2 regions of the Exiguobacterium sp. s89 genome follow, and region 1 is predicted to be linked to the other one. Evidence: predicted binding sites of a transcription regulator. Region 1 holds the regulator's gene; the other holds the start of a gene.
What was found. The regulator LexA, encoded in region 1, represses DNA repair genes until DNA is damaged. The targets are predictions, from matches to a motif close to CGAACATATGTTCG.

Region 1 (10,199 bases):
CAGATAGCGCATCATCTAAAATCAACACATCAGCCTCTGTCATGAGCGCCCGCGCAATGGAGATACGCTGCTTCTGTCCTCCTGATAATGTCACACCGCGCTCACCGACGAGCGTCGCGTACCCTTCAGGGAGGCGGACGATATCATCATGTACCTCTGCGACCTTAGCCGCTTCGATGATTTCCTCCATGCTGGCATCGGGTCTTCCGAATGCGATATTGTTTGCGATAGAATCAGAGAATAAGAAGTGGTCTTGCGGCACGACTGCAATTTTATCCATGAGAAGTGACTTTTTCACTTGGCGGATATTGATTCCACCGATTTTGATTTTGCCATCTTTCACATCATACTCACGGGTCAACAAGCGTACAATTGTCGTCTTGCCTGCCCCCGTCCTTCCGACGATCCCAATCGTTTTCCCACGCTCGATTCGGAAATGAACGTCATCGAGTACGATAGTTTCATCATAAGCGAACTTTCGAACGGCAACTTCCACCTCTGAGTGCGCCAGAGTCGTCGCAGCCATACGATCGTCTTGAATCTCAGGCTTGACGGCAAGCATTCGCTCGATGCGGTCGTATGAGGCACGCCCCCGTTCCACAATGTTAAACAGCCAACCGAATGCTAACATCGGCCACGTCAAGAGTGCCAAATAGGCAGTGAAGCTGACAATCTGTCCAATTGTCAATTCGCCCTGCTCGATTAAGACTGCCCCGTATCCGACAGAAAGGATATAGGAAAGGCCGACAATTCCGAAGATTGTCGGATCATATAAGGCATCGATTTTAGCGACACGGACGTTTTTCGCCATGACCTCACTCGATAAGTTTTCAAATGAATCCACATCCCGCTCGACTTCCCCGGTCGACTTTAAGACACGAACCCCACTGACACTTTCCTGCACTTTGTCATTCAATTCTGAAAATGCCGCTTGAGCGACCCCGAATCGACTATGTAACATCTTTCCATATCGTGTCGTCAAAGCGACCATGATTGGGAGTGGCAGTAAGGCGACGAGCGTCAGTTTCCAACTGATTGTCGTAATCATCGTGATGATCACGAACGTTCCGAGCGTCACGCTATCAACAAGCGTCAAAATCCCCGCTCCGGCCGTCATCGATACGGCCTGTACATCATTTGTCGCATGTGCCATTAAGTCACCGACACGTGATTTTTTGTAAAATCGCTGGTCGAGGTCCGTAAAGTGCCGATACAATTGACTGCGAAGCTTTCTACCTAGACGAATCGAAGCACCAAAGATGAAATAGCGCCAAAAGAAGCGGGCAACATAATTCCCAATCCCGACCGCAGCTAGTCCTCCGAGTAACATCCAAAGCGTGTTCGATGCGAGTGAATCACTGTTGATTTCATCGACGACTCGTCCGATGATGCGTGGAGGAATCAACTCTAACCCTGCCACGAATATGAGTAAGACGATACCGATTGCATACGTCTTCCACTCGAGACGCAAAAACCAAGATAATTGTTTAAATACACGAATGAGAAACGCCCCCTTCTATCTTTATCAAAATTATGCGAGAATACTCCCACTTCTAAACGTTAAGGACAGGACTTGCGTGAAAGTGGGCGATGAATCGCCAACCTCTCTTTCGGGTAAAATATCTTCAAAAGGAGTGAACGTCACATGGTGAAGCACAAGGGCTATAAATTCCAGATCTATCCTACGAAGGAACAGGAAATTCTGATCGCCAACACGATCCGCTGTTCCCGGTTCGTGTTCAACCATTTCCTGTCGAAATGGGACGCGGCCCATGAAGCGACCGGCAAGGGACTGTCGTATGATGCCTGCTCGAAAGAACTTCCCATACTCAAGCAAGAATTCATTTGGTTGACGGAAGTGGACAGTACGGCCGTCCAGAACAGTGTCAAACACCTGGCTGACGCGTATAAGAAGTTCTTCAAGAAGGAGGGAAATCATCCCCGTTTCAAGTCGAAGCGAAACCCCGTCCAATCCTATACGGCGAACATCCAGGGGAAGTCCCAGCTCCCCGAGGTCTCGATCGTCGGGAACAAGCTCAAACTCCCCAAGCTGAAATGGGTGCGTTTCGCCAACTCGAGACACGTCGAGGGTCGCATCCTGAACGCCACGATCCGACGAACAGCTTCGGGTAAATATTTCGTCTCCCTTCTCGCAGAGCAGGAGATCGGTGAACTGCCGAAGACCGGTTCATCGGTCGGCGTCGACGTCGGGCTGAAGAATTTTGCCATTCTATCGGACGGCACATTATACAAGAACGACCGTTATTTCCGTACGCTCGAGAAGAAACTGGCGCGGGAGCAACGCAAGTTGTCCCGTCGTCAGCTCATCGCCCTGAACAAGAAGGTGAGACTTTCCGAGGCGAAGAACTACCAGAAGCAGAAGCGGAAGGTCGCACGCATCCATGAGAAGATCGCCAACAGACGCACCGACTTCCTGCACAAGGTGTCGACCGAGATCGTCAAAAACCACGACGTCATCGGCATCGAGACCCTGCAGGTGAAGGACATGCGTAAGAACCGCAAGTTGAGCAAGTCGATCTCCGAGGTCAGCTGGTCGGAGTTCTTTCGCATGCTCGAGTATAAGGCCGACTGGTACGGGAAGACCGTCGTGAGGGTCGGGAAGACCTTCGCCTCGAGCCAGCTCTGTTCGAGTTGCGGCCATCGACACAAAGACGTGAAGCATCTTGGCTTGCGTGAATGGACATGCCCGAACTGCGGACTCCATCATGACCGTGATGTGAACGCAGGTATGAACTTGAAATTAGAAGCTGAACGCATGTTAGCTTCTTCAACCGTCGGGACGACGGGGTTAGCCTGATCACGTTTCTCTCGTTAGAGAGGATGACTCAGGAATCCTCCACCTCTAAGCGAAGCGTAGGTGGAGGTAGTTCAAATGAAGATTATTTCTTAATCGTAGCGAAAGTTTGTTCGATTGTCTAACAAAATGAGGAGACAAAAAAAGCACTTCGAGGACCGAAGTGCTTTCACGACTCATTATGACTTCTTTTCATCTTTCATCTGCACGTTCATGGCGCGCATCACTTGGTTGACTTTCTTCTGTGATGGCTTTTGACCCATCTGCATCATCAACGTACGAATCATATCTTCATTGATTGGCGGGTTTTGTTCAAGGTAGTTCATCATGTATTTACGCGCGATGAAGAATCCAATCGCGATACCCCCGATGAGTGCTGCCACGACAAGAAGAATCCAAAATAATGTACTCAAGGCTTTACCTCCTCTACCATATGAAACATCGTTTTTTACTATACACTAAATCGAACAACTTCGCTAGTCGTCTAGAAAAAAAGTGACGGCCAAATGAATGGCCGTCATAAATAATCAATTTAAGATTAAAGTGATTTTACTGCATCGACGACGTTGTCGACTGACATGCCGTATTCTTTCATGAGGAGATCTCCAGGCGCTGAAGCTCCGAACTTATCGATTCCGAGTACTTTCCCACCAAATCCGACATACTTGTACCAACCAAGTGTCGCACCCGCTTCAAGTGACACACGCTTTGTGATTGAAGACGGAAGGACAGATTCTTTATACTCAGCAGATTGCGCTTCGAAGAGTTCCCATGATGGCATCGAGACGACTGCCGCTTTCACACCTTCTGATGCGAGCTGTTCACGCGCTTCAACGAGGACGTGTACTTCAGAACCTGTACCGAGCAAGAGAACGTCTGCATCTTTCGATTCACCTGCAACGACGTAAGCACCTTTTGCTGCGGTTTCAATCGATGTGCCTTCGAGTTCAGGCAATGCTTGACGAGTCAAGACGAGAAGCGATGGTGCCGTCTTCGATGTCACAGCTTGTTTCCAAGCAGCAATCGTTTCTTTACCATCTGCCGGACGAAGAACAGAAAGGTTTGGCATCGCGCGGAAGCTCATCAAATGTTCGACCGGCTCGTGTGTTGGACCATCTTCACCAACTGCGATTGAGTCGTGTGTCAAGATGAACGTCGATGGGAGTCCCATGAGCGCAGCAAGACGAACTGCAGGGCGAAGGTAATCTGAGAAGACGAAGAATGTCGCACCGTATGGAAGTACTCCACCGTGAAGCGCCATACCGTTTACAGCTGCCGCCATCGCAAATTCACGTACACCGAACCAGATGTTACGACCGGCCGGGTCTTCATCGAAGTCCACTGCACCTTTGATCATCGAGTTGTTTGAACCTGCAAGGTCAGCCGATCCACCGAAGAGTGTCGGTACTGCTTTCGCGATTGCGTTCAACACTTCGCCACTCGTTTGACGTGTTGCTTTTTTCGAACCGATTTCAAATGTCGGCAACTCGCTGTCCCAACCTTCAGGAAGCTCATTGTTCATCGCAAGTTCGAACTGTGCACCAAGCTCTGGATGGGCCGCTTTGTATGCTTCAACGAGCTCGTTCCAGTCTGACTCGTACTTCGCGCCGGGCTCGACCACTTTCTCATTGAACAAGTCGTATACTTCGTTTGGAACGTAGAACGACTCGCCTTCCCATTTGTAGAACTGTTTCGTCAATTCGATTTCAGCATCTCCAAGTGGTGCCCCGTGCGAAGCCGACTTCCCTGACTTGTTCGGTGAACCAAATCCGATCACCGTCTTGACTTCAATCAATGTCGGTTTCGACGTCTCAGCTTTCGCTGCATCAATTGCTTTTGCGATTGAATCGATATCTGTTCCATCTTCGACACGAATGACTTGCCATCCATAGGCGTTGAAACGGTCTTCAACGCTCTCAGAGAATGACTTGTGAAGGTCACCATCGAGTGAGATGTCGTTTGAATCATAAAGGACAACGAGTTTACCAAGTTTCAAGTGACCAGCGAGTGATGCCGCTTCCGCCGAGACACCTTCCATTAAGTCCCCGTCTCCGCAAATTCCAAATGTGTAGTGGTCAACGACGTTGAACTTGTCGCGGTTGTAAGTCGCTTCTAAGTGCTTCTCTGCCATGGCCATCCCGACAGCCATCGCGATCCCTTGTCCAAGTGGTCCCGTTGTCGCATCTACCCCAGCCGTGTGACGATACTCTGGGTGACCTGGTGTCTTCGAGTCCATTTGACGGAATGATTTAAGGTCGTCCATTGACAAATCATATCCAGACAAGTGAAGGAGCGAGTACAAGAGCATCGATCCATGACCCGCAGAAAGCACGAAACGGTCGCGGTTGAACCAGTTCGGGTTTTTCGGGTTGTGACGCATTTTGTCTGTCCAAAGTGTAAACGCCATCGGTGCAGCACCCATCGGCATTCCTGGGTGACCAGAGTTTGCTTTTTGGACCGCATCGATTGAGAGCGTCCGAATCGAGTTAATCGCTAATAATTCTTTAGTAGTTGTTTCCACTAATTTCATCCTCTCTGTGTTAAGAAGGTTTTCTACCCGTCATATTCTATCATACTCATTCGTGTGTCACAACTAATTAATTAGTATAACACATTACATGAAATCGTTTCCTTCAATTGCATGAAAAAGAACGCAATCCGTTCGTCTGATGATTGTTCGTGTATAACAAAAATGCACATCCTATGCGAAATAGGATGTGCATTCAGCATCACTCACCACGATGGCGTTTTTGTTCTTCTTTCAATTTCTCTGGCGTGACGTCGTTTCCTTCTGGGTCAACGACTTTCATGCCCATCATTTGAGACTTGAAAGATTGACGGAACGCCTTCAAATATTCTTGACGCAAGTCTTGTTGTTCGTTCATCTCTTCTTGAGATAGTCCTTCCGTCTTCGCTTTGTTGGCGAGGAAATTGATTCGCTCCAATTGTCCGGGTGCTAACATATGACTCGCCCCCTCTCTCGTGAATTTGTTCTTCTACTTTACAAAATCAGAGAGGAAGAATCAAGTTTCAGCAACTGACCGGTGTTCGAGATAGCGTCGGTTGACCGTTGCTTTTGATACTTCGTATCCGAATCCGCGAAGTGTCGCCGCAATCTCGGCAAACGTCAACCCCCGCTCGCGCAATTGAATAATCTCTTCAATCGGAACTTCAATCCGATGTCGGCCACCTTGATCATTGTTCTCAATATTACGTTGTGGATTGAAACCGTTGGCGACCGCACGACGCATTCCGCGGGAAATCTTCGCGTTATGAATTTTCCGTTGATACTCTTCGACGACACTAACAATCTCTAACACCATCTTCTCAGCATCAGAAACAACGTAATCCGAAGTCGACTGCATCGTCAACAATCGCACATCATGCTTCATTAATGTGTGTAGTATCGCAATTTTGGCATTTCCTCGTCCTAAACGACTGTCATCGGTGACGAGCACGGCATCCAACTGAGATGTCGATACGTGGTCAAGTAAATTGAGCAGCCCCTGTCGATTAACTTCATAACCGCTCTCTTGTTCTGTGATGACATCTATAATGTCGGCCCCTAAACGCGAAGCTAGTTCTTGTAATTCTTCGACTTGCCGACTGAGTGATGTCTCTTGGGTAGACTTGTTCGTCGATACCCGACAATAGATGACGACTCGCATCGCATCACTCCCTTTCATCGCATTCATTCCTTACGATACACAGTTTGAGAACGGTTCGCAATGCTGAACGATCACTCAGCGGCATACCATTTTGTTTTTCGTTCATTATGTTCTTCTCGCTCTGCCATGATTTGCGCTTCAATCGACTCTGCCTCGACATTGGCGACCTCTTCTTCAATCGTACGTTCCGATGTCATGATCGGTTCAACTGGTGTCGTTCCCCCACGCACCTCCCCAGATAAATAAAAGGCGAACATCCCGACTAAGAGCATTCCGACTAAAATGATTCCGTTGAGTGTATCTTTCATGATTCCCTTACCTCCTGTATAAGAATATATGTTCGTTAGAACATTTGTTCGTTTATCTGTTCTTATCATAAAACAAGAACTCGTGTTCGGTCAAGGGAAAATAACGAACGAATGTTTGTACGCTCATGTGTTCTTGTGTTACACTAAATACATAAAGAATAGGATGCGATTGCAGTTTATTCGATTATATCGAGGTGAACATAATGAAAAAAATGTCAGCGCGACAACAACAGATTCTTGATTTCATCAAAGACGAAGTTCGGGCAAAAGGCTATCCACCTTCTGTTCGTGAGATTGGAGAAGCAGTCGGTCTTGCCTCTAGTTCGACCGTACATGGTCATCTAGATCGCCTAGAGAAACGCGGTTTGATTCGTCGGGATAAGACGAAGCCCCGTGCAATTGAAATTCTGAGTGAAGATGCATCCACAATGGATGAGCAAGAGTCCGTCATGTACGTTCCGGTCATCGGGAAAGTCACCGCGGGGACACCGATCACCGCCATCGAAAACGTGGAAGAGCACTTCCCTCTTCCGGCACATATCGTTGGTTCAGATAACGTCTATATGCTGTCCGTTTCTGGAGATTCAATGATCAATGCAGGGATTTTGGACGGAGACCGTGTGCTCGTCCGCCAACAGAGCACTGCCGACAATGGAGAGATTGTCGTCGCCATGACAGAAGAGGGCGAGGCGACTGTGAAGCGTATTTATAAGGAAGCTTCAAAAGTCCGTCTTCAACCGGAAAACGACGAGTTAGAAGCGATGTATTTTGACAACGTCTCAATTTTAGGGAAAGTTATCGGCGTATACCGGACAATTCACTAATGGCTAGCGGTAAGACCCATACCCGTACGAATCTCGTGGCAACCGGCGCACTTGCGGTTGCCACGCCTTTTATTGATTTAGACGTCCCGCTCGCATTCATAATCGGTGCGATTATTGGAACGCTCTGGCTCTCCCCGGACCTCGATTTAAAATCAGATGCGTATTATCGATGGGGACCACTCAAATTGATTTGGCTCCCATATGTGAAACTTATGCCGCATCGCTCTCTACTATCACATTTTCCTGGTTTGAGCGATGTGATTCGGATTGTATATATCGGTTTCCCACTGGTACTTCTCTTACCATTCACGGCATACGAAACGGAAATTCGCTCATGGGTGGACGTTCATGGCATGTCTTTCTTTCTAGGACTCGTCTTCGCGACGACACTCCATACGACACTCGACTATACATCAACGTTTTTTAAAAAAGCGTTTTAACTAACAAAGGATCACTTCCACGCTCGTGGAGGTGATCCTTTTGCATTTCTGCTTCATCTGAAACTCAGCAAAAAAGAGCAATGAACGATACTTCTGAAGAAGGTCATTCATTGCTCTTTAGCATATTTCTTCTATTAGTAGAGCGTCAAGTACTGATCGCGTTCCCACTCTGTTACTTGCATACGGAACATATCCCACTCGATTTCTTTTAACTCGAGGAAATGCTCCCCAATGTGTTCACCGAGCGATTCCATGACGACCTTGTCTGCACGAAGGACTTCGAGTGCGTCAAAGAGTGTCGCCGGGAGATCGTCGATTCCGTTCGCTACACGCTCAGGCTTGTCCATCACGTAGATGTTGCTGTCGATTGGTTTTGGAGCATTCAAATCTTTTTCAATTCCGTCAAGACCTGAAGCCAAGAGCGCAGCAAGTGCGAGGTACGGGTTCGCTGCCGGGTCAACCGAACGTACTTCGATACGAGTCGAGAGACCACGTGCTGCCGGTACACGTACGAGTGGTGAACGGTTACGTGCGCTCCATGCAACGTAGCAAGGTGCTTCGTAGCCTGGTACGAGACGCTTGTATGAGTTCACAGTCGGGTTACATACTGCAGTGAAGGCACGAGCGTGCTCCAAGATACCAGCCGTGAATGCACGAGCTGTGTCTGAAAGTTCCATGTCGCCATTCGGATCGTAGAAGACGTTCGTGTCGCCTTTGAAGAGTGACATGTTCGCGTGCATTCCTGAACCGTTCACCCCAAAGAGTGGCTTTGGCATGAATGTCGCGTGAAGACCATACTTTGCAGCGATCGTTTTGACGACGAGCTTGAACGTTTGGATGTTATCTGCCGTCGTGACAGCATCTGCGTATTTGAAGTCGATTTCGTGTTGTCCTGGTGCGACTTCATGGTGTGACGCTTCGATTTCGAAGCCCATGTTTTCAAGTTCGATGACGATCTCTTTACGGCAGTTCTCACCGAGGTCAACTGGCGCCAAGTCGAAGTATCCACCTTGGTCGTTGAGTTCAAGTGTCGGACGGCCTGATGCATCTTTCTTGAACAAGAAGAACTCTGGCTCTGGACCAACGTTGAACGCTGTGAATCCAAGTTTTTGCATCTTCTCAAGGTTACGTTTGAGTGTACCGCGCGGGTCACCGCTGAATGGTGTACCGTCTGGGTTATAAATATCGCAAATTAAGCGAGCGACTTTTCCGCTGCCATCTGTCCACGGGAAGACAACCCATGTGTTGAGGTCTGGATACAAGTACATGTCTGATTCCTCGATGCGGACGAATCCTTCGATTGACGATCCGTCGAACATCATTTTGTTATCAAGTGCTTTGTCCAATTGGCTGATCGGCACCTCGACGTTTTTGATTGTTCCGAGGATGTCCGTGAATTGAAGACGAATAAAGCGTACGTCTTCCTCTTGTGCGATGCGTTTGATGTCTTCTTTTGTGAACGTTTTTCTGGCCATGGTAAAATGTCCCCTCTCACATTGCGTAATGGTTGATGTGTGCGGCGTTATCGATAAAAACGAGAAAGCTCGCCTTGAATGAGCGACGTCTTATTGAAGCGACCGGCTTCTTGAAGCTGTGTTTTCAACAAATGATGTAACTCTTTTTCTGAAATCTTCGGAGTTTCATCAACCGGTGTAGCCGGAGCGGACGTTTCTGCTCCTTTTCCACCTTCTTGCTCTAACATATGGCGAATCGCTGCCAAGTTAAAACCTTGGTCAATGTAATCCTTGATTGCGAGTAGACGTTCGACATCATTAAAGGAATAAAGTCGTCGTTTCGATTCTGTCCGACTAGGAGAAACCAGACCCTGTTCTTCATAATACCGAATCTGCCTACCAGTCAGCTGCGTCAAATCTTGGACGATTCCAATCGGAAACAACGGGTTGGAGCGACGAAATTGATCGGCCATCCTTACCCCTCCTTTTCTGTCTCACAATGTGAGAATAATACATGACAACAATCCTGTCAATAGATGTTAACAAAGTTAACATGACAGAACAGTTACAAAAGCGTTGACTGATTTTGCTCGTCGAATGCTACTAAGCCCTTGCCGTGTAATTGGCTCAACGCCAACATCAAAGCGACCTTTACGTGAGCATACGTCAGACCACCTTGGACGTACGCTG
Region 2 (10,199 bases), on a different contig from region 1:
TGATTTTCAAGCCATGCCTTTTGTTATCTTCAGTGATCCTGAAGTTGCCTACACAGGATTAACAGAGAAAGAAGCAAAAGAACAGGGATACGAAACGGTTTCCAGCCGTTTTCCATTCCAAGCGAACGGAAGGGCATTATCTGTTTCAGATGCAGATGGCTTTGTGCAGATTGTAGCCGAGAAGAACAGCAAAAGGGTGTTAGGCGCACAGATGGTAGGACCAGAAGTATCGTCGCTTATTGCTGAAGCAGTTTTTGCCATTGAATCTGGAGCAACTGCCGAAGATCTAAGCCTTACAATCCATGCCCATCCAACGTTGCCTGAGCCATTGATGGAAGCGGCGGAAGGTGTGATGGGGCACGCCATTCACATGCTGAATAAAAAGAAATAATGTGAATGCAGCAGACCGGCACTTTTCATAAGTGCAGGTTAAACTTTTCATTTAATGGAGTGGGGGAATTAATGGACATTTTGTTTTACGTCCTAACTGCGGCTTTCGCAAATGTCCTGGGTGGCTTTGTGATCTTTCTTAAAAAAATTGGTCTAGAAGGGGCTTAAATGGCTTAATGGCGCTGAGCGCCGGGATACTTTTCGCTATTGCGATTATGGATTTAATACCAGAAGCATTAGAAATTCAGGAATCCAGTGCCCTATATATTGTTATTGGATTTGGTTTGATCTTTTTGTTCCAGCAGTTTCTTGCACCCCATTTTCATTTCGGAGAAGAGACTCATAAACATTCTCATTCTCAAAGCACAACCTTTAGTGCTTTATTGGGCATGCTGGTTCACACGTTTTTTGATGGTGTCTCTATTGTAGCCAGTTTCAAAATAGACGAGAGAATAGGATTTGTTGTATTGATTGCTGTATTAATACATAAAATTCCGGATGGTTTAACGATTTCTTCCATCGTATTTGCAAGCTTTGAAAGCAAGAAGAAGGCGATAGGAGCATCTTTCTTATTGGGTCTATCAACGATAACAGGCGCGATCGCAGCCGTGTCTCTAACACAATTTTTTATGGTAGATAGCAGCATCCTCGCGATAGCTCTTTCCATTACAGCAGGAATATTTCTATACATATCTACCGTTGACTTGCTGCCTGTTGTTAGTGCCACTGAAGACAGAGTCGTTATTCTTTTCTTTTTTGTAGGGATATTGCTATATTTTGCTCTTCACTGGATAGGGGAGCTACTTCCCGTATATTTACACTAAGCAGGGGAGAACCTATTCATAACATTCAAACATACGTGTGAATGTTTTAATAACTTACCATGGAGTTGATAAAAGTGGCTTTGACTATTATTTCCGCAATTGGGGCTTTCTTAGTAACCAATATTGATGATATTTTTGTTTTGATGCTGCTGTTCTCTCAGGCAAATGCACAGGCTAGAGCGACTGGCGGTTTAAAGATGAACGCGCAGACAAAGAGTAACCGGATCTACCCTAAAGATATAGTCATTGGGCAATACTTAGGTTTTGCCTTGCTGGTTTTGATCAGTCTTTTGGGAACTTTTGGCGTCATGTTGATTCCAGAAAAATGGGTTGGATTGCTTGGTTTAATTCCGATCTATTTAGGGATTAAACTGTTTATTAAGGGTGAAGATGAAGATGAAGGTGCGATCCTCTCCAGTTTAAACTCAGGGAGATTTAACAAACTATTTATGAGTGTAGCCTTCATCACATTCGCTAATGGCGGGGACAATATCGGCATCTATGTGCCTTATTTTACAACTTTAAGTGTGAATGAACTGGTAATTACGGTTATTATCTTCTTTATAATGGTTGCTGTCTGGTGTTTTGTAGGATATCGTTTAGCTTCCTTCAGACATGTTTCTGAAGTTTTGGAGAAATACGGAAGATGGATTATCCCTATAGTCTTTGTTGGATTAGGGGTATACATCATGGCAGAGAACGAAACGTTTAGTGCCCTTTTGAGTTTAATAAATTATTAAAAAATAATCTGAACTGCCCCCCGTCAAGTAGACAGTGGAAATAATAAAAGTGATTTAAGCGGCTTTCGCTCTATATTCTTTAGGGCTGAGGCCGTTTAATCGTTTTTGGTATCTTTCGTGATTATAAAAATAGATGTACTCATTTATGGCAATGTTAAGTTCTTCAAAGGTCTGATACTTATGTAAATAATACTTTTCACATTTTAACGTGCCGAAAAAAGATTCCATTGGTCCATTATCAATACAGCGACCAACCCGTGACATACTTTGAGTCATTCCTGCCGCCTCTAATTTACGCTTGAACGCCTTAGAGGTGTATTGGAATCCACGATCACTATGAATCAGTGGGTGTTCTTGATGCAATCGTACGATTGCCTGGTCAAGCGTTTTAAATACCAGTTGATTATTATTAGAGTGTCCCAGCACATAGCTAATAATGGATCCGTCATAAAGATCACGAATCACACTTAGATAGGCCTTCTTAGATAGGCCATATTTAAATTCTGTCACATCCGTTACCCATTTCTCATTCGGCTTTTTAACTGTGAATTCACGGTTTAATACGTTCTCTGCCACATGTTGTGGTGACGACTTTTTGTGCCGTTTTCGCTTCTGGCGGATGACCGAACGGATCTCATGGATACGCATGAGACGATAGATGCGCTTCTCATTGTATGCCGGCAGGTCATGCTGGCGTCGTCTGCGATTGACCGTCATGGTGATCCGTCGATAACCGTAGGTCCCGTTCACCTGGTCGTAGAGGAGGCGGATGTCTTCCAATAGGCTCAAGTTCTCTTCTTCGCGTACCGAGACGGTACGCTTCAACCATTTATAGTAGGCGGCCCGTGAGACCTGCGCGATCTCGCACAGGAGCACGACCGGGAACGTGTCGGTCGTCGACATTTCCTCGATGACCATGTATCGCAATTGTAGCCTGATCTGGCTGATCAACCTCTCCTCTCGATTTCCTCCAACTTTTTTAGGAACAGGTTCTCGGCACGAAGGCGCTCTTTCTCCCGCTCGATCTGTTGAATGCGACGTTCGAGCTTCTCCTCGTTGGTCAGTTCCTCTTCTTGCTTCGTCCGTCCGCGCCGGTCCTCGAGCCCGTGCACGCCGTCGGCGTCATATTTTTTCGTCCACCCATAGACCTGTTGGTACGACACGGCGAATACCTCGGCCGTCCGTTGATAGTTCCGTCCGTTGTCCAGGCAATACCTGACTATCTCCATGCGTTCCTCGAATGTGGTCTTTCTCCCTTTTGTCATAGCTCGATCCATCCCTTTTCTCGAATCTGTTAACTCGCTATGACTAGTATACTTCTTAATCCATTTTCGAAGAACAGATCCATCACTGATTTGATAGTTGGAGAGGACTTCCATCGTGGTGGCCCCGTCGAGGTAGTCACGGACGGCCGCGATTTTCTGTTCCTTGGTGTACAGTTTCCATGTCTTCGATTCCTTCAATGCGTCACTCCCGCCGGTATCGAATTTCACTTTCCACACCCGGAGGGTATTCTCAGAAACGTGATGAGTCTCCATGATTTCCTTCCATGTATGCGTTTCTTCTTCCATCATGCGCAGTGCAGCCAGTTTTTGTTCGATTGAATGCCGACTTCTCGCCATAAAAAAAACACTCCCCAATAGAATAAACAGATTTGTTATTTCATCTGTCTACCTATTGGGGAGCATATCATTCTTGAGTCAGTTATTCTTTTTGTTTATTTAGGGTCTTCGGAATATATAGTGGAATTACTTTCTTAATAGTTTAAAAACAACTGGTGTTTAAATCGGATTTTCTGGTGGGATGTTAGGATAATCAATAATATTATATAAAAGTATCAATCACATACGAGTGATACTTTGGGAAAAAAATAAAATAGTCCAATTTACTTGACCGTGTACTATGGTACACGGTTTATAATATTCATGGGGTGAAATAAGATGATTTATCGCATTAGTGAGTTTGCAGATAAATGTGGAGTTAATAAAGAAACGATCAGATATTACGAGCGAAAAAATTTATTACAAGAACCTCACCGAACGGAAGCTGGTTATCGGATATATTCATATGATGACGTTAAGCGTGTTGGGTTTATTAAACGAATACAGGAACTTGGTTTTTCTTTAAGCGAGATTTATAAATTACTTGGTGTTGTAGATAAAGATGAAGTTCGTTGTCAAGATATGTTCGAATTTGTTTCTAAAAAACAAAAGGAAGTGCAAAAACAAATAGAGGATTTAAAACGAATTGAAACTATGTTAGACGACTTAAAACAACGATGTCCAGATGAAAAGCAATTACATTCGTGTCCAATAATAGAAACATTAACATGAGAGATTAATTAACGAAAGGAGCTTTTTTATGAATAAATTTAAGGTAAACATTTCAGGAATGACTTGTACGGGTTGTGAAAAACACGTAGAATCAGCACTTGAAAAGATAGGTGCTAAAAATATTGAGTCTAGTTATCGTCGTGGTGAAGCAGTATTTGAACTGCCCGATGATATTGAGGTTGAAAGTGCAATAAAGGCGATTGATGAAGCAAATTACCAAGCCGGAGAAATTGAAGAAGTATCATCACTAGAAAACGTGGCGTTAATTAATGAAGACAATTATGACCTTCTTATTATTGGTTCTGGTGCTGCTGCCTTTTCTTCGGCAATTAAAGCTATAGAATACGGTGCAAAAGTTGGAATGATTGAGCGTGGAACGGTTGGGGGAACCTGTGTGAATATTGGCTGTGTTCCGTCAAAAACTCTTCTTAGGGCAGGGGAAATCAATCATTTATCAAAAGACAATCCGTTTATAGGTTTACAAACATCCGCTGGAGAAGTGGATTTAGCTAGTTTAATCACGCAAAAGGATAAATTAGTGAGCGAACTTCGGAATCAAAAATATATGGATTTAATTGATGAATATAATTTTGATTTAATTAAAGGTGAAGCAAAATTCGTTGATGCTAGTACGGTTGAGGTCAATGGGGCAAAGTTATCTGCAAAACGCTTTTTAATTGCAACAGGTGCATCGCCTTCGTTGCCCCAAATTTCAGGACTTGAAAAAATGGACTATTTAACTAGTACAACACTTCTTGAGTTAAAGAAAATACCAAAACGATTAACTGTAATTGGTTCAGGATACATTGGAATGGAGCTTGGACAACTATTTCATCATTTAGGTTCAGAAATAACGCTTATGCAAAGAAGTGAGCGACTTTTAAAGGAGTATGATCCTGAGATTTCAGAGTCAGTTGAAAAAGCGTTAATTGAACAGGGTATAAACCTTGTCAAAGGGGCAACTTTTGAGCGTGTTGAACAAAGTGGAGAGATAAAAAGGGTTTACGTAACAGTAAATGGCAGTAGAGAAGTCATTGAATCAGATCAGTTACTTGTTGCCACTGGAAGAAAACCAAATACGGATTCTTTAAATTTAAGTGCAGCAGGTGTTGAAACTGGAAAAAATAATGAAATCCTGATCAATGATTTTGGTCAAACAAGTAATGAAAAGATTTATGCAGCAGGAGATGTGACTTTAGGACCACAATTTGTATATGTAGCAGCCTATGAAGGTGGAATTATTACTGATAATGCTATTGGTGGATTAAACAAAAAAATAGATTTATCGGTAGTTCCTGCTGTTACGTTTACGAATCCGACGGTTGCAACGGTTGGTTTAACAGAAGAACAAGCAAAAGAGAAAGGGTATGATGTGAAGACATCTGTATTACCTTTAGATGCTGTTCCAAGAGCAATTGTAAACCGTGAAACAACCGGTGTATTTAAACTAGTAGCAGATGCAGAAACACTAAAAGTATTAGGGGTTCATATTGTATCTGAGAATGCAGGAGATGTCATCTATGCAGCATCATTAGCTGTTAAATTTGGCTTAACGATAGAAGATTTAACAGAAACCCTAGCACCATATTTAACAATGGCTGAAGGGCTAAAATTAGCTGCACTTACGTTCGATAAAGATATTTCGAAATTATCTTGTTGTGCAGGCTAAGGGAACTTTTTTACAACTCCCTATTCAAGTGAACCAGCTAATGCTTTAAGGGATTTTCTAAGTGCATTTGTGGTCACAAAAATAATTTAACACTGATGATTTCGACATCAAATCTATAATTGATACCTTAACACCGCAGAGTAATAAAGGATGAATAATATGTCAGACTTATTATCCCTACCAGACATTAAAACAATAGAACCGCCACAAGAAAATGAAACCGATATGATGTTTAAAGTTGAAGCAGTCGGACCACCTGAACGTTGTCCTGAATGTGGTTTTGACAAGTTGTACAAACACAGTTCAAGAAATCAACTAATTATGGATTTGCCCATTCGTTTAAAGCGAGTGGGCTTACAATTGAACCGTAGACGATACAAGTGTCGTGAATGCGGATCTACCTTCTGGGAACGCCTAATATCTGTAGATGAAAAGCGTAGTATGACCAAAAGGCTTTTAAAGTCCATTCAAGAGCAATCCATGTCTAAGACCTTTGTAGAAGTCGCAGAAAGCGTTGGTGTTGACGAGAAAACCATTAGGAACGTTTTTAAGGACTATGTGGCACTCAAAGAACGTGAATACCAGTTTGAAACTCCTAAGTGGCTTGGGATAGACGAGATACATATTATCCGTAGACCTCGGCTTGTATTGACTAATATTGAACGCAGGACTATTTATGACATCAAGCCTAACCGTAACAAGGAAACAGTCATCCAACGTCTTTCAGAAATCAGTGACAGGACTTACATTGAGTACGTCACAATGGATATGTGGAAGCCCTACAAAGACGCAGTGAACACTATCCTTCCACACGCTAAAGTTGTCGTAGATAAGTTTCATGTAGTTAGAATGGCTAATCAAGCCTTAGATAACGTCAGAAAGTCTTTGAAAGCCCATATGAGCCAAAAAGAAAGACGTACCCTTATGCGTGAAAGGTTTATCCTTCTAAAGCGTAAACACGATCTAAATGAACGTGAATCATTCCTCTTAGATACTTGGTTAGGTAATCTTCCTGCTTTAAAAGAAGCCTATGAACTCAAAGAAGAGTTTTACTGGATATGGGATACTCCTGATCCAGATGAAGGTCATCTTCGTTATAGTCAATGGAGACACCGTTGTATGTCCAGCAACTCTAAAGACGCATATAAAGACCTCGTGAGAGCCGTAGACAACTGGCATGTCGAAATATTCAACTACTTTGATAAAAGGCTCACTAATGCTTATACGGAGTCAATTAACAGCATTATTAGGCAGGTAGAGCGAATGGGTAGAGGTTACTCGTTTGATGCCTTACGAGCCAAAATCCTTTTCAATGAGAAGCTCCATAAAAAGCGTAAGCCACGATTTAATTCAAGTGCTTTCAATAAAGCTATGTTATACGATACTTTCAATTGGTATGAAGTGAATGATCACGACATTACAGACAACTTTGGTGTCGATTTTTCCACACTTATTAAGAATTTTGAGAAGGGTGATTTATAAGCCCTTTTCCACCATGAAATCCGAATACCCTTTATTTATTTAGGAGTCAGTATGTACTTTCTCACAAAAGATGAAAAAAATTAAAGAAGTACAAAAATATATAATGTCTTGATGTTTTAGGGAGCTATTCTTTGATGATAAAGTTAATGAGAGCTAATCAGGATTTTATTTCATTTTTAGGGAAGTCTGTGTCACGAAATAATTTTCGTGACACAGACTTCGAACAACTGCCAGGGCGTTAGTCCATCGATTGTTCCACGTGAATGATTACCTCGAACGGCACATGGATGATCCCGTCCCGCTGATTGGCCAGTTCGACGGTCCGCTCCAAATAGTTCGTCCGGTGCACGAACCCCTTGAATCGTTTCATCTCCCGCTCCTCCACATATTTCACCTCCACCATGTCTCCGCTGAAGATCGCGTCATTCAACACATTCTCATAGACCGATAGGACCTGTTCATCGACATCGGGCATCTCAATCTTTTGGATTTCCTTATAGTATTTCGTCAGTAGCGCCTTGTGCTCTGGCATGAGGAATGGGATCCATTTCAGCTCACCTCGGTCTCGATACATCGTCATAATAAATCACCCTCCTAATAAAGCGAACGTTTGTTCTTATTTTATACCCGATTTCTCTCGTTTGAACAGCCTTTTTCGTGATCGGGGATTCGTTCGTCCTGTTTCCGTACTCTAGCTCGCTGGTCGTCGGTGCAAGGAACGTCAAAAAAATGACGCGCCCTCCGTCCCGTCTTCCTTCACTTTTGGCTCAAAGCAAGGCTTTTCGCTCGTTGGCTACGGAAGCCTGTCCCTCCGTGCGCTCTACGCATTTTTTTGAGGCTCTCCCTCCGGTCGCCCTTGCACCGTCTCCCGACGCTCGCTTCGTTCCCGTCAACAGGACGCACAACGGTGTTCGTTCTGAGGTCAGCTTATCCGAAAGGGGACAAACCAACATGGAACTATCATCAATTGTCGAGGTCATCCGTATCAAGCAAGAGATTCGAGAGGAAATGATCGCCCTCGAGCACGCCGTCATCCAATCACCCGACAATGCCCGACAAATCGGGGCATCCTTTATCGGGGATGATGACCGTGAAGTGTTCCTCGTCATCATGCTCAACACGAAGAATCGGGTCATCGGCGTCCATCGGGCGCACGTCGGGAGCGTCAATTCGAGTGTCGTCCACCCGCGGGAAATCTTCAAATGCGCCATCTTGAACAATGCCTCGTGCATCATCGCCTGTCACCAACATCCGAGCGGGGACCCGAGCCCGAGCCGGGAGGATATCCTCGTCTCAGAACGACTGCATGAAGCGGGTGACCTCATCGGCATCCCGGTGCTCGACCATCTCATCCTTGGAGCGGACGAGTCGTATGTCAGCATGAAACAGCGAGGTTACATGGGTTGAATGGAAAGGAGCGGGGCCGGGGGACCGGTCCTGGTCCGTCCGGAAAGGGCAAGGAGGAAAAACATGCGTTTTTCTTTGACGAGAGGGGCGACTCGCGTTGCTCTCGCCTGGATCCAGAATTCGGATCCGGGAAAAGGAATGTTTTCGCGTGGCGAAAACAAATGGTTTTGGTGAGAAGTTAAAGGCATAAAGAAATCACGTTGCTCTGTTTTTTCATGAATGTGTATTTGCGATGTTTGGATTAATGAAAAATGAGTGCTTGTTTGGTGAAAATGTTCGTTTTTCCTATGTAAGCCCTGGGCTTGTTTCAAACAAGCCCAGGGCTTACATGAAACAAGGCGAGATGTTGAGAGGTCATATTCAAGGTATCGTTGAGCTATCAACAGGAGAGGATGATTCAAATGAATCACACATTGGACCAACAAACGATTGAAGAGATGAAAGAGGTATTGCTTAGAAGACTTCCCGAACGGATGGACATCGACCCTGAGGCATTCGAGTTGGTGAGCATGGATATCCTTTGTGAAGTGAAAGAAGGGGAACGATTGAAACAGATGACGGTCTTCTTTAATACGAACACGCTTCAAGTACATAACTGATTGTTTCGAAATGTATACATGGATACTTGTAGATTTGTATACATGTATACATTTTTATTTAGTGAGTCTTTGAACGAAGCGTGAATCGCATAAGTATTGGGAATTGGTCTATAAAAACTGAAAGGGGTGAGACGTGATGAACGAGCGGATACTTGATGACTATGCGTTCGAAGGGTTGGATCCGCTCGTCCGGTTCGATGAGGGACGGAACTCGCCTTATTTTCGCGTAGTGATCTATCTGGATGCGGAAGAGCATCCAATCAAGAAAGTGTATCTATACGGTGCATGGGAGAAAGAATGATGATCCGGGCTCATGCGTGAGCGTCTAACGCCTCGAGGCGAAGTCGCTCATCGCACCGCTGCCCCCCTGACGGTCCGATAACAAGAGCTGCTGGCTCACCGCCGCATCTCTATGTTCCTGGCCCTTTCTGACGGGAGGCACGGAGCGTAAGGTAAAGTCAAAATCAAGAGCGGGAGCGCGTCTGGCGACGCGCGACGAAAACCCGCGAGAGGTCGCGGGTTCAGGTCAATGCTGTCGAATATGGCTCCACTCTTGATAGAGCTGGTCCGGGATGTTCATCTGCCTTAACAGCAACGTCTTGTGTCGGGGGAATCGCATCAGGTAATCGTCGATCTCTGACGTGACGGCGTGAAGGAACCCATCCTGGATGCCCCGGTCTCTCAAATAAGACAACGCGATAATGAAACTCAAGACATCACTTTGGCCACGGTCATGTTTTTGATAGGCGGAGTGT

Region 2: KNO96_RS12725 (YolD-like family protein) is a predicted target of LexA. The motif match lies at 8,042-8,055, and genes of this name have one in related genera.

What each region holds. Positions count from the first base shown of each region.
Region 1 covers NZ_JACSKS010000001.1:269,135-279,333, reverse strand. The annotation lists gene KNO96_RS01435 (ABC transporter transmembrane domain-containing protein) at 1-1,501, opposite strand, end outside; gene tnpB (IS200/IS605 family element RNA-guided endonuclease TnpB) at 1,646-2,818, shown strand; gene KNO96_RS01425 (YneF family protein) at 2,995-3,228, opposite strand; gene tkt (transketolase) at 3,354-5,345, opposite strand; gene KNO96_RS01415 (DUF896 domain-containing protein) at 5,545-5,778, opposite strand; gene KNO96_RS01410 (YneB family resolvase-like protein) at 5,839-6,483, opposite strand; gene KNO96_RS01405 (hypothetical protein) at 6,555-6,791, opposite strand; gene lexA (transcriptional repressor LexA) at 6,995-7,615, shown strand; gene KNO96_RS01395 (metal-binding protein) at 7,615-8,055, shown strand; gene glnA (type I glutamate--ammonia ligase) at 8,190-9,530, opposite strand; gene KNO96_RS01385 (MerR family transcriptional regulator) at 9,578-9,982, opposite strand; gene KNO96_RS01380 (methionine gamma-lyase family protein) at 10,075-10,199, opposite strand, start outside.
Region 2 covers NZ_JACSKS010000006.1:7,430-17,628, reverse strand. The annotation lists gene lpdA (dihydrolipoyl dehydrogenase) at 1-391, shown strand, start outside; gene KNO96_RS12755 (ZIP family metal transporter) at 567-1,214, shown strand; gene KNO96_RS12750 (CadD family cadmium resistance transporter) at 1,289-1,954, shown strand; one part of gene KNO96_RS12745 (IS3 family transposase) at 2,009-2,925, opposite strand; one part of gene KNO96_RS12745 (IS3 family transposase) at 2,925-3,576, opposite strand; gene merR (mercury resistance transcriptional regulator MerR) at 3,895-4,287, shown strand; gene merA (mercury(II) reductase) at 4,316-5,956, shown strand; gene KNO96_RS12730 (ISL3 family transposase) at 6,116-7,438, shown strand; gene KNO96_RS12725 (YolD-like family protein) at 7,677-8,018, opposite strand; gene KNO96_RS12720 (JAB domain-containing protein) at 8,390-8,845, shown strand; gene KNO96_RS12715 (hypothetical protein) at 9,247-9,444, shown strand; gene KNO96_RS12710 (hypothetical protein) at 9,581-9,745, shown strand; gene KNO96_RS12705 (Abi family protein) at 9,971-10,199, opposite strand, start outside.